Regions from separate parts of the Streptomyces huasconensis genome, predicted to be linked through region 2. Evidence: riboswitches for the same ligand, from Rfam matches in the RefSeq annotation. Region 2 holds a riboswitch; the other holds the start of a gene.

Region 1 (5,489 bases), 3.4 Mb from region 2:
GAGGCGGCCAGCCGCACCGCGTCGTCGAGCAGGCCGATCGTGTGCGGGAACGCGTCGCGGAAGAAACCCGAGATGCGCAGCGTCACGTCGATGCGCGGGCGGCCCAGCTCCTCGTACGGGATGGCCTCCAGGCCCGTGACACGGCGCGAGGCGTCGTCCCAGACGGGGCGGACGCCGAGCAGCGCCATGGCCTCGGCGACGTCGTCGCCCGCCGTGCGCATCGCGCTGGTGCCCCACAGGGACAGGCCGACGGAGGTGGGGTAGTCGCCGTTGTCGGTGCGGTACCGCTCGATGAGCGAGTCGGCGAGGGCCTCGCCGGTCTCCCACGCGAGGCGGGACGGGACGGCCTTGGGGTCGACGGAGTAGAAGTTGCGGCCGGTGGGCAGGACGTTGACCAGGCCGCGCAGCGGGGAGCCGCTGGGCCCGGCGGGGACGAAGCGGCCCTCCAACGCCCGTACGGCGTGGTCGAGTTCGGCCGTGGTGCCCTCCAGGCGGGGAACCACCTCGCGGGCGGCGAACTCCAGGATGGCGGCGACCTGCTCGCCCTGGTCGCGGGGGACGGCCGCGAGGTCCCAGTCGGCGTCGTCCATCGCCTGGACCAGCGCGCGGGCCTTCTCCTCGGCCTCGTCGGCGCTCACGCGCGTCGCCGCGGACTCGTCCAGGCCGAGCGCCTCGCGCAGGCCGGGCAGGGCGGAGGTGCCGCCCCAGATCTGGCGGGCGCGCAGGATCGCGAGGACGAGGTTGACGCGGTCGGCCCCGGCCGGGGCGGTGCCCAGCACGTGGAGGCCGTCGCGGATCTGCATGTCCTTGATCTCGCAGAGCCAGCCGTCGACGTGGAGGAGGAAGTCGTCGAAGCCGTCGTCGTCCGGGCGGTCCTCCAGGCCCAGGTCGTGGTCGAGCTTCGCGGCCTGGATGAGCGTCCAGATCTGCGCGCGGATCGCGGGCAGCTTCGCCGGGTCCATGGAGCTGATCTGCGCGTACTCGTCGAGGAGCTGCTCCAGGCGCGCGATGTCGCCGTAGGAGTCGGCGCGGGCCATCGGCGGCACGAGGTGGTCGATGAGGGTGGCATGGACGCGGCGCTTGGCCTGCGTGCCCTCGCCCGGGTCGTTGACGAGGAACGGGTAGATCAGCGGCAGGTCGCCGAGGGCGGCGTCCGGCCCGCAGGCCGCCGAGAGGCCCGCGTTCTTGCCGGGCAGCCACTCCAGGTTGCCGTGCTTGCCCAGGTGGACCATGGCGTCGGCGCCGAAACCGCCGTCGGCGGCCGGGGCGGCGATCCAGCGGTAGGCCGCCAAGTAGTGGTGCGAGGGCGGCAGATCCGGGTCGTGGTAGATCGCGATGGGGTTCTCGCCGAAGCCGCGCGGCGGCTGGATGAGGATGAGGAGGTTGCCGCGCCGCAGGGCGGCGAGGACGATGTCGCCCTCCGGGTCGCCGCCGTCGCCGACGCGCGAGCGGTCCAGGAACATCTCGCCGGGCGGCGGCCCCCAGTGCTGCTCGACGGAGTCCCGCAGCTCCTGCGGCAGCGTGGCGTACCACCGCTTGTAGTCGGCGGCCGGGATGCGGACCGGGTTGGCGGCCAGCTGCTCCTCGGTGAGCCACTCCTGGTCGTGGCCGCCCGCGTCGATCAGCGCGCGGATCAGCTCGTCGCCGTCACCGGAGACGAGGCCCGGGATGTCGGCCTCGGGGCCGAAGTCGTAGCCCTCGGCGCGCAGCCTGCGCAGCAGCGCGACGGCGGAGGCGGGGGTGTCCAGGCCGACCGCGTTGCCGATCCGGGAGTGCTTGGTCGGGTACGCGGACAGGACGAGCGCCAGGCGCTTGTCGGCGGCCGGGATGTGCTTCAGACGCGCGTGCCGTACGGCGATACCGGCGACCCGGGCCGCGCGCTCGGCGTCGGCGACGTACGCCGGAAGGCCGTCCTCGTCGATCTCCTTGAACGAGAACGGGACCGTGATGAGCCGCCCGTCGAACTCCGGCACCGCGATCTGGCTCGCGGCGTCCAGCGGCGAGACGCCCTCGTCGTTCTCCTCCCAGGCCGAACGCGACCCGGTCAGGCAGAGCGCCTGGAGGATCGGCACGTCGAGGCCGGTCAGCGCGCCCGCGTCCCACGACTCGTCGTCGCCGCCCGCGGAGGCCTCGGCGGGCTTGGTGCCGCCGGCCGCGAGGACCGTCGTCACGATGGCGTCGGCGGGGCGCAGCGCGTCGATCAGTTCCGGCTCGGGGGCGCGCAGCGAGGCCACGTACAGCGGCATCGGGCGGCCGCCCGCGTCCTCGATCGCGCCGCACAGGTCGTCGATGAAGGCGGTGTTGCCGCTCATGTGGTGGGCGCGGTAGTAGAGCACCGCCACCGTCGGGCCCTCGACGTCGCGGGCGGCGCGCTCCAGCGGGCCCCAGGACGGGGCGGGCGCCGGCGGGTCGAAGCCGTGGCCGGTGAGGAGCACGGTGTCGGAGAGGAAGCGGGCGAGCTGCTCCAGGTTGGCGGGGCCGCCGTGCGCGAGGTAGGCGTGCGCCTCGGCGGCGATGCCGACCGGCACGGTCGAGGAGGCCATGAGCTGGGCGTCGGGCGCCTGTTCACCGGTGAGCACGACCACCGGCAGACCGCTGGCGATGAGCTGGTCCAGGCCGTCCTGCCAGGCGCGGACGCCACCGAGGAGGCGTACGACGACGAGGTCGGCGCCCTCCAGGAGCGCGGGCAGCTCGGCGAGGTCCAGGCGGGACGGGTTGGCGAACCGGTAGTCGACCGGACCCCCCGCCGCGCGGGCGCTGAGCAGGTCGGTGTCGGAGGTCGACAGCAGCAGAAGCATGCGTGCGCAGGCCTTCCTCGGGGTGTCCGCGCCCCGGGTGGTCGTATGGACGGCGGGAGTTCCTGACTCGCCCCACCTCGGTGGGGCTCACAGTGGCGGGACCGCGCCGGATTCGCACCGGGCTTCCTCCCTCGGGCCCTGGTGGGCCCACGCCGTCGCTGGCGTCGGCGGACCTGGCGGTCCGCCGCCTGCATAGTAAGTCCTGGCCGCCGCCGGTGGGGCGGCCGCCTGCCGGGACGGCCCGTCTCGGCAGGCGACCGGCCGGATCGGCGTGGGTATGCTCGCCGCCATGCCGCCCACCCGAGCAACCTCCACGAACCAGGGCGAATCCCTCATACGCAACCCGGTGCGCGACCGGGGTGACGCCTGCCCCGGAGCGCTTCGACTGCACCGCGCCGACGATGGCGCGCTGGCCCGACTCCGCCTCCCCGCAGGGCTTCTGACGTCCCGTCAGGCGGAGGTTCTCGGGGAGGTGGCGGAGCGCCTGGCGGACGGCCACCTCAGCATCACCTCGCGCGGCAACATCGAGCTGCGCGGCCTCGGCGAGAGCTGCGGCGGACGGCTCTCCGCACTCCTCGCGGACGCGGGCCTGCTGCCCTCCGAACGCCACGAACGCGTCCGCAACATCGTGGCCTCCCCGCTCGCCACCCTCGACCGACTCGGCCACGCGGACGTGCAGTTGTGGGCCCGTGAGCTGGACCGGCTGCTGTGCGGGCAGGAGTGGACGACGGCGCTCTCCGGCCGTTTCCTGTTCGTCCTGGACGACGGGCGCGGGGATGTGGCTCCGCTCGGCGGCGATGTGACCTTGATCGCAGAATCGGGTGGCTCGGGTGGCTCGGGTGGCTCGGGTGGCTCGGGTGGCTCGGGTGGCTCGGGCGGTTCGGACGGCTCGGGTGGCTTGGGCGGAGAGGGTGGCTCTGACGGCTCTGGCGGCACGGCGGTCGTCCGCATCGGGGGCCACGCTCTGCGCGTCCCCGGTATCGACGCCCCGCGCGCCGCCCTCGCCGCCGCCGAAGCCTTCCTCGCCGCCGCGCGTGACGCGGGCAACGGAGCCTGGCGGGTCCGGGAGCTGCCCGCGGGGCACCCCGTCGACCTCGCCGGGGCGCTGGCGCGGCAGGGCATCGACGCCGTACCGGCCGCCGTCCCCTCCGACCCGCCCCGCGCCACCCCCCACCCGCCCGGCGTCATCGGCCGCGCGGTGGCCGTCGGCGCCCCCCTCGGCCGGGTGAGCGCCGCCCAGTGGCGGGCCCTGCTGCCCGCCCCCGCCGACGAACTGCGCGTCACCCCGTGGCGCGGCTTCGTGCTCCCCGGCTTCGCGGACGCCGCGACCGCCCACGCACGCCTCGGCGCGCTCGCCGACGCCGGCTACCTCACCGACCCCGGCTCGCCCTGGCTCGGCGTCTCCGCCTGCACCGGCCGCCCCGGCTGCGCCAAGTCCCTCGCCGACGTCCGCGCCGACGCCGTCCCCGGCGCCGGCGGCCTGCCCGTCCACTGGTCCGGCTGCGAGCGGCGGTGCGGACACCCGCACGGCGACTGGGTGGACGTCCTCGCCACCGGGGACGGGCCGTACGAGGTAACGGTGCGCGGCGGCGGCACGGCGACGCCCGTGAGCGGCGGCGCCACGTTGACCGAGACGGTCACCACAGCACGTATGACAACGGCAACCACCACAACGGCCACGAGATGAGCGAGAGCACAGTGTTCGACTACGAGAAGGACGGCGCGGCGATCTACCGCGAGTCCTTTGCCACCATCCGCGCGGAGGCGGACCTCGCCGGTCTGCCCGCCGACGTCAGCCAGGTCGCGGTGCGGATGATCCACGCCTGCGGGATGGTCGACCTCGTCCGCGACCTCGCCTTCAGCCCCCGCGTGGTGGCCGACGCCCGCAAGGCGCTGCGCGACGGCGCGCCGATCCTGTGCGACGCGAACATGGTCGCGAGCGGCGTCACGCGCAAGCGGCTGCCCGCCGACAACGACGTGATCTGCACCCTCACCGATCCGTCGGTCCCCGGCCTCGCGGAGCGGCTCGGCACCACCCGCAGCGCCGCCGCCATGGAGCTGTGGCGCGACCGCCTCGAAGGCTCCGTCGTCGCCATCGGCAACGCCCCCACCGCGCTCTTCCGCCTCCTGGAGATGATCGAGGAGGGCGCCCCGCGTCCGGCCGCCGTCCTCGGCATCCCGGTCGGCTTCGTCGGCGCCGCCGAGTCCAAGGACGCGCTCGCCGAGCACCGCTCGGGCCTGGAGTACCTGGTCGTACGGGGCCGTCGCGGCGGCAGCGCGATGGCCGCGGCGGCGATCAACGCGATTGCGAGCGAGGCGGAGTGAACACCGAGAACGCCCAGCCCATCGAGAACACTGAGAACACCCAGAACGTCCAGGACACCCAGAACGTCACGAACACCCCGGGGAAGCTGTACGGCGTCGGGCTCGGCCCCGGCGACCCCTCCCTGATGACCGTGCGCGCCGTCGAGGTCATCGCCGCCGCCGACGTCGTCGCGTACCACTCGGCGCGGCACGGCCGCTCCATCGCGCGCTCGATCGCCGCGCGGCACCTGCGCCCCGACCACATCGAGGAACCGCTGGTCTACCCCGTCACCACGGAGACCACCGACCACCCCGGCGGCTACCGCGGCGCCCTCGACGACTTCTACGAGGAGGCCGCCGCCCGCCTCGCCGCGCACCTGGACGCCG
Region 2 (5,489 bases):
CCAGCATTTTGAGCGCATGGGAAGGAGAAACCGTGAATGAAGAGCCGAATTGGCACACAAGTAGCTACACGAAGTCGGATACATGCGTCGAAGTCGCCGATAACCTCCCGAAGAAGGTTCTGGTTCGGGACTCCAAGCGCCGACAGGGGGCATTTCTGGACGTCCCGGACTCCTCCTGGGCCGATTTCGTCGAGTTCAGCAAGGATTTCCAGGTGTAGGCAGGTGCGTCCTGACCCCCTCTCTCGGGCGTGGGTCAGGTCCGGAACACAAAGGTATTACCCCCGTATTGTGTGTGCCTGTAATTGTTCATTCATGCGCGGGTGGTGCTCACCGGCCTGACGTCCCGGCGTCGACCGGGTCTGAACCACCCGCACGGCCCCCCGTTTGACCGCTGCCGGGATGCGGGGAGCGGGGCAGGGCGTGAACCTCGTAGGACAGGAGGTTCACGATGCGTATATGTTCCCTCGCTCCTCGTGCGGCCGGGGTGGCGGCTCTCATAGCGGTCGCCCTGCCCGGTGGGGTGGCCGCGGCCCACGAGGACGGTTCCGTGGACGCCACCGTCACCCCCGCGAGCGCGGCGCCCGGCGCCTCCGTGGAGGTGCGTGTGAGCGGCTGCGAGGGCGCCACCGGATCGGCCGGCGCCGGTGCCTTCGAGGGGGAGGCGAAGCTCACCGGGCGGGGCGGCGACGATCTCCACGGCACCGCCACCATCCGCAAGGGCGTCACCGGGTCCTACGAACTCACCGTCATCTGCGACGGCCACCCCCACCAGGGCGTCGGCACCGTCCGCGTGATCCAGCGCAACGCCCAGCCGAGCGCCCCGGTGCGCGCCGGTGGCGGCGGCACCGCCCGCCTCACCTCGGCGGTGTCCCCGGAGGCCGACGGCGCCGACGAGGCGGGACCCGGCACCCGGCACGCCGTGATCGGCCTCATCCTCGCCGGGGTCGCGGCGGTCGCCGTGGCGTTCCGCAGCGTCCGCCGGCGCCGCTCCGAGTGACGGGCGGGACGTGAGCGTGTCCGGCGGCGAACGCCCGTCCGGGTCCGGACGCCTGCTGACCGGCGTCGCCTGGGCGATCCTCCTCGTGGGCCTCGCGCTGTGGGGCAGCGGCGTCGCGAACCTCCCCGGTGGCCTCTCCGGGCCCGCGACCGGCGACGTGGCGGCGGTCGGCCGCCCCCACGCCGTCGAACTGCCGCCCGCCCACGAGCCGTTGGCGCCCGCCCGGCCCCTGCGGGTCGAGGTGCCGTCCCTCAAGGTCGGCGCCCCGGTGACCGCCCGCGGCCTGGACGCGCGCGGCGCGATCGACCCGCCGCCGTTCGCCCAGGGGGACACCGTCGGCTGGTACGGCGGCGGCACCCGCCCCGGCGCCCCCGGCGCGGCCCTCTTCGTCGGCCACGTCGACACCGAGACGGACCCCGCGGTCTTCTACGACCTCAGCGCGGCGCGCCCCGGCGAGAAGATCGACGTGACCCGCGACGACGGCACCGTCGCCCGGTTCACGATCGACGACGTCCAGGTGGTCACCAGCGACCGCTTCGACGCGCGGAAGGCCTACGGCCCCCATGAGGAGGGCCGCGCCGAACTGCGCCTGATCACCTGCGGCGGCACCTTCGACCGGGCCACGCGCGCCTACACGGCGAACGTGATCGTCTCGGCGTACCTCACGGGCGTACGCCGCTAGGGCCTGTCTGACAATTCCCGTCTGCCTCGCGACGCCATGCACGCTCCCCCGAGCTCTTCGAGCAGGGGGTGCCCCCACTCGCCGCACCGGGCGCAGAGCCAAGTACATCCAGTACGAGGCCCTACGCCCGGCACGCCGAGAGCACGCACCTGACGCCGCGAGGCCGCCCTCCGGGCGACGACGGGAATTGTCAGACAGGCCCTGGGGGCGGCCCGTAGCGCTAGGCGGCCTGCCGCCCGGCCAGTGCCGGGGCCGGAGCCGTCGTCGCGGCACCTCTGGCCGCGCGCACGCCGAGACCGCCGAAGACCGCCGCGAACACCGCCCACAGCAGGGCGTGCGAGGCCAGCGACAGCATGCGGAAGTCCCACAGCAGCGACGCGTCGACCGGCACCGGGTCGGGGTTGCCCGGCAGCAGGAAGAGCGCCGCGAGGACGGCGACCGCGGTGAGGGCCGTCGCGATGTGCCGCACCGGTTCGGGGCGCGCGGCGAGGCGCACGTACACCTGGCGCACCAGGAACATGCCGAGCACGCCGATGACGACAGCCGCGAGCCAGAGCGCCTGGCGGTCGCCGACGGTGCCCGCGTCGCCGACGCCCGGCGGGTTCGCCGGATAGCGCAGCCCGGGCAGGAGCGAGACCGCGAGGAAGGCCGCCGCGGAGAAGGCCAGCGCGCGCGGCCACGGCAGGGCGCGCGGATCGCGCCGGTGCACCGCGGCGTACGCGACGGCGAACAGCACGCCGACGGCCAGGCCCGCGACGACCGCGGTGACGACGAGACCGCCGTGCTGGGTGGAGCGGCTGAACAGCTCTTCGTGGTGCTGGACGGCCTGGGCCGCGCCGTGCGCGTGCTCCTCGGCGGCCGCCCGCTTCTCCTCGGCGCGGATCGCGCGGTCCATCAACGGCTCGGCGAGCAGCAGGGAGAAGAGGCCGGCCGTGAGACCCGCCGCTCCGCCCGCGGCCAGACCGCGTCCGAGCAGGGGAAGTACAGGGGAGGAAGGTGCTGAGGGCATGGTGCTGATGTCCGTCCGCCCGGTCAGTGGCACGGGGCACCGAAGAGGTGCCGGCCGTCGTGCGCGAACTCGTGGAGGTAGTCGCCGGTCGCCGAGATCAGCGAGCCGTTGTCCATGAAGACGGCGTAGAGCGCGATGAGCGCGACGACCGCGGCGGCCGAGGCGATCAGCCAGTCACGGGTCCGCGTCACGGCGGCCTGGCTCGCCGTGGTGTCGGTGTGCGGAGCTGCGGAGTGCAGGGACATACCGGGTGGGCCTCCTTCTGGGGTTTCCACGCCCCATGGCAGGAGGACGACGGGTCAGTTCCTGACTTCCGCGTACGAGCGTGCGTACGCGGTCACAGTGGCGGGACCGTCCCGGATTCGCACCGGGTTCCTGGCGACCGTCGCCTCGATGTATGGACTTGTCGTCACGGAGAGTCCCAGCGCGTCGCGTCCCTGTCAACACCCGTCCCTGTCGACACCCGCTGGCCGGAGGTGCGCTGTGTCAGGATGGGGATACGGACAGTGCACCCGAGGGGGAGTGTATGTACCGAAACGACACCGGCCGCGGACGTCGTTCCGTGGCCAGGGGGGTGAGGACGGGGGTGGTGCTCGCGGGGGCCGCGCTGCTCCTGTCCGCGTGCTCCTCCTCCGGTGGCGACCCGGGGGAGAACGCGTCGGGGCCGCCCGCGGAGCAGCAGCCCAGGAGCAAGAACCCGTACTGGGTCAACCCGGAGGGGAACGCGGCCAGGCAGGTCACCGCGTACGAGAAGGACGGCGAGCGGGACGACGCCGAGCTGATCCGGAGAATCGCCCGCCGGCCGGTCGCCGAGTGGCTCGTCCCGGAGAACGCCGAGGACCAGGCGCGCGGCTTCACCGAGGCCGCCGAGAAGGCCGGCCGGGACGCCCTGCTGGTCCTCTACAACATCCCGCACCGCGACTGCGGCCAGTACTCGGGCGGCGGCGCGGCCGACGGCGACGCCTACCGCGCGTTCGTCGACGAGGTCGCCCGGGGCATCGGCGACCGGCGCGCCACGGTGATCCTGGAGCCGGACGCCGTACTGCACATGGTCGACAACTGCACGCCGGAACAGTTCCACGAGGAGCGCTACGACCTCCTCGGCGGCGCCATCGAGAAACTCACGTCCCTGAAGAACACGAAGGTGTACCTCGACGCGGGCAACGCGGGCTGGCAGAACCCCGACTCGCTCTGGGAGCCCCTGAAGCGGTCCGGCGTCGAGCGGGCCGACGGCTTCTCGGTGAACGTCGCCAACTTTCAGACCACCGAGGCCAGTACGGAGTACGGCAAGAAGCTCTCGGCGAAGATCGGCGGCAAGCCGTTCGTCATCGACACCGGGCGCAACGGCAACGGCCCTTACGACAAGGGCAAGGACCCGTGGTGCAACCCGCCGGGGCGGGCGCTCGGCGAGGAGCCGACGACGGAGACGGGCGATCCGCTCGTCGACGCCTACCTGTGGATCAAGCGGCCGGGGGAGTCCGACGGGACGTGCCGGGGCGGCCCCAAGGCGGGCGAGTGGTGGCCGGAGTACGCACTCGGCCTCGCAAAAAACGCCGGCTGAGGGGAGCGCCCCGTAAGGGGCGCGGGGAACTGCGCGCTCAGCCCAGGAAAAGCCGCAGTTCCCCACGCACCCGCCCGATTTGACCTCTACGGCACGCGAACCCACCGAGCCCGGCTCGGAGTCCCCTGATCATCCGTGACGAAAAGCATGTACCACCCGGACTCCACCAGACTCCGATTCCTCGGAACCGTCACGGAAACCGCCCCTTTGGACGTCTTCAAGTCCAGCGCGATCGACGTCTGGTCGATATCCGTGACATGAGTAGACGCACTCGGCCGAATCAAGCGGGCCGTCTTGATGGAGGACGCGTGCCGCGTCGGAAACGTACCGGACTCCCCTCGCTCGATCGTCTCAGGCCCCCGGCCAAGGCCCGGCCGCGCACCGCGGTAGAGGTACGGCGGCGTGTAGATCTCGATGCGCTGCTCGAAGACGCCCGGCTTGGTGTCGGCCTCGTCGGCGAAGAGCGGGTCCGAGCCGAAGAACATCACGCGGCCGTCGGGCAGCAGGACCGACCCGGAGTGGTAGTTGCGGCCGACCAGCGGGTCGGCGACCCTGCGCATCTCCCCGGTCCTCGCGTCGTAGATCCGCGCCTGGCGGATGTCGGAGTCGCCGCGCCCGCGGTAGTCCTGCGAGCCGCCGGAGATCAGGACGGTGTCGTCCGGCAGCGTCGAGATCTGCGGGTAGCGCGTGCCCTTCTCCAGGGAGGGCCCGTCGACGAACCGCGGCTCGTCCGCCGTCAGGTCCACGACGCGGGTCTTCTCGCTGGACCGCTTGGACTCGCCGACACCGCCGCCGCCGACCACCATGTACTTCTGGTCCTGGGCGGGCGGCAGCTCGACCGTGCCGGAGGTCTCCAGGAGATGCTGGTCGCTCAGGCCCGGGACGCCCTTCCATGTGTTGGTCCGCAGGTCCCAGATGCCCGGCTTGCGGCCGACGTCGGCGGGGCCGTACCCCGCGTTGGAACCGGAGTAGAAGAGCCTGCCGTCGGTCATCTGGAAGATCGCCGGGTACGTCGGGAACTGCCGGACGCCCTTGGTGTACGTCCACTTCCTGGTTCTCGGGTCGTACACCTCGTTCTTGCCCGGCACCAGCTGGCCGATCTCGTCCAGGCCCGAGGTGGAGAGGATGCGGCCGTCGGTCAGTGTGGTCAGCGTGGGGTACCAGCGGGCCTCGTTCATCGGGTCGACCTTGATGTACCGCTCGGCGACCGGGTCGAACTCGAAGGCGTCCTTGATCCCCT

The links. A riboswitch is a leader RNA that binds a small molecule or an ion and turns the genes downstream of it on or off. The one in region 2 is predicted to bind cobalamin.
Region 1: another riboswitch for cobalamin. It lies ahead of cobN (cobaltochelatase subunit CobN); the one in region 2 lies ahead of J2N69_RS12940 (CbtB domain-containing protein).

What each region holds. Positions count from the first base shown of each region.
Region 1 is NZ_CP086119.1:6,305,739-6,311,227, forward strand. Features, by position in the region: gene cobN (cobaltochelatase subunit CobN) at 1-2,798, opposite strand, end outside; cobalamin riboswitch at 2,835-2,968, opposite strand; gene J2N69_RS28525 (cobalamin biosynthesis protein CobG) at 3,076-4,485, shown strand; gene J2N69_RS28530 (precorrin-8X methylmutase) at 4,497-5,123, shown strand; gene J2N69_RS28535 (precorrin-2 C(20)-methyltransferase) at 5,144-5,489, shown strand, end outside.
Region 2 is NZ_CP086119.1:2,883,777-2,889,265, reverse strand. Features, by position in the region: gene J2N69_RS12965 (helix-turn-helix domain-containing protein) at 1-40, shown strand, start outside; gene J2N69_RS12960 (DUF397 domain-containing protein) at 33-218, shown strand; gene J2N69_RS12955 (hypothetical protein) at 449-997, shown strand; gene J2N69_RS12950 (class F sortase) at 1,014-1,679, shown strand; gene J2N69_RS12945 (CbtA family protein) at 1,900-2,688, opposite strand; gene J2N69_RS12940 (CbtB domain-containing protein) at 2,712-2,933, opposite strand; cobalamin riboswitch at 2,969-3,110, opposite strand; gene J2N69_RS12935 (glycoside hydrolase family 6 protein) at 3,215-4,249, shown strand; gene glxA (radical copper oxidase GlxA) at 4,336-5,489, opposite strand, start outside.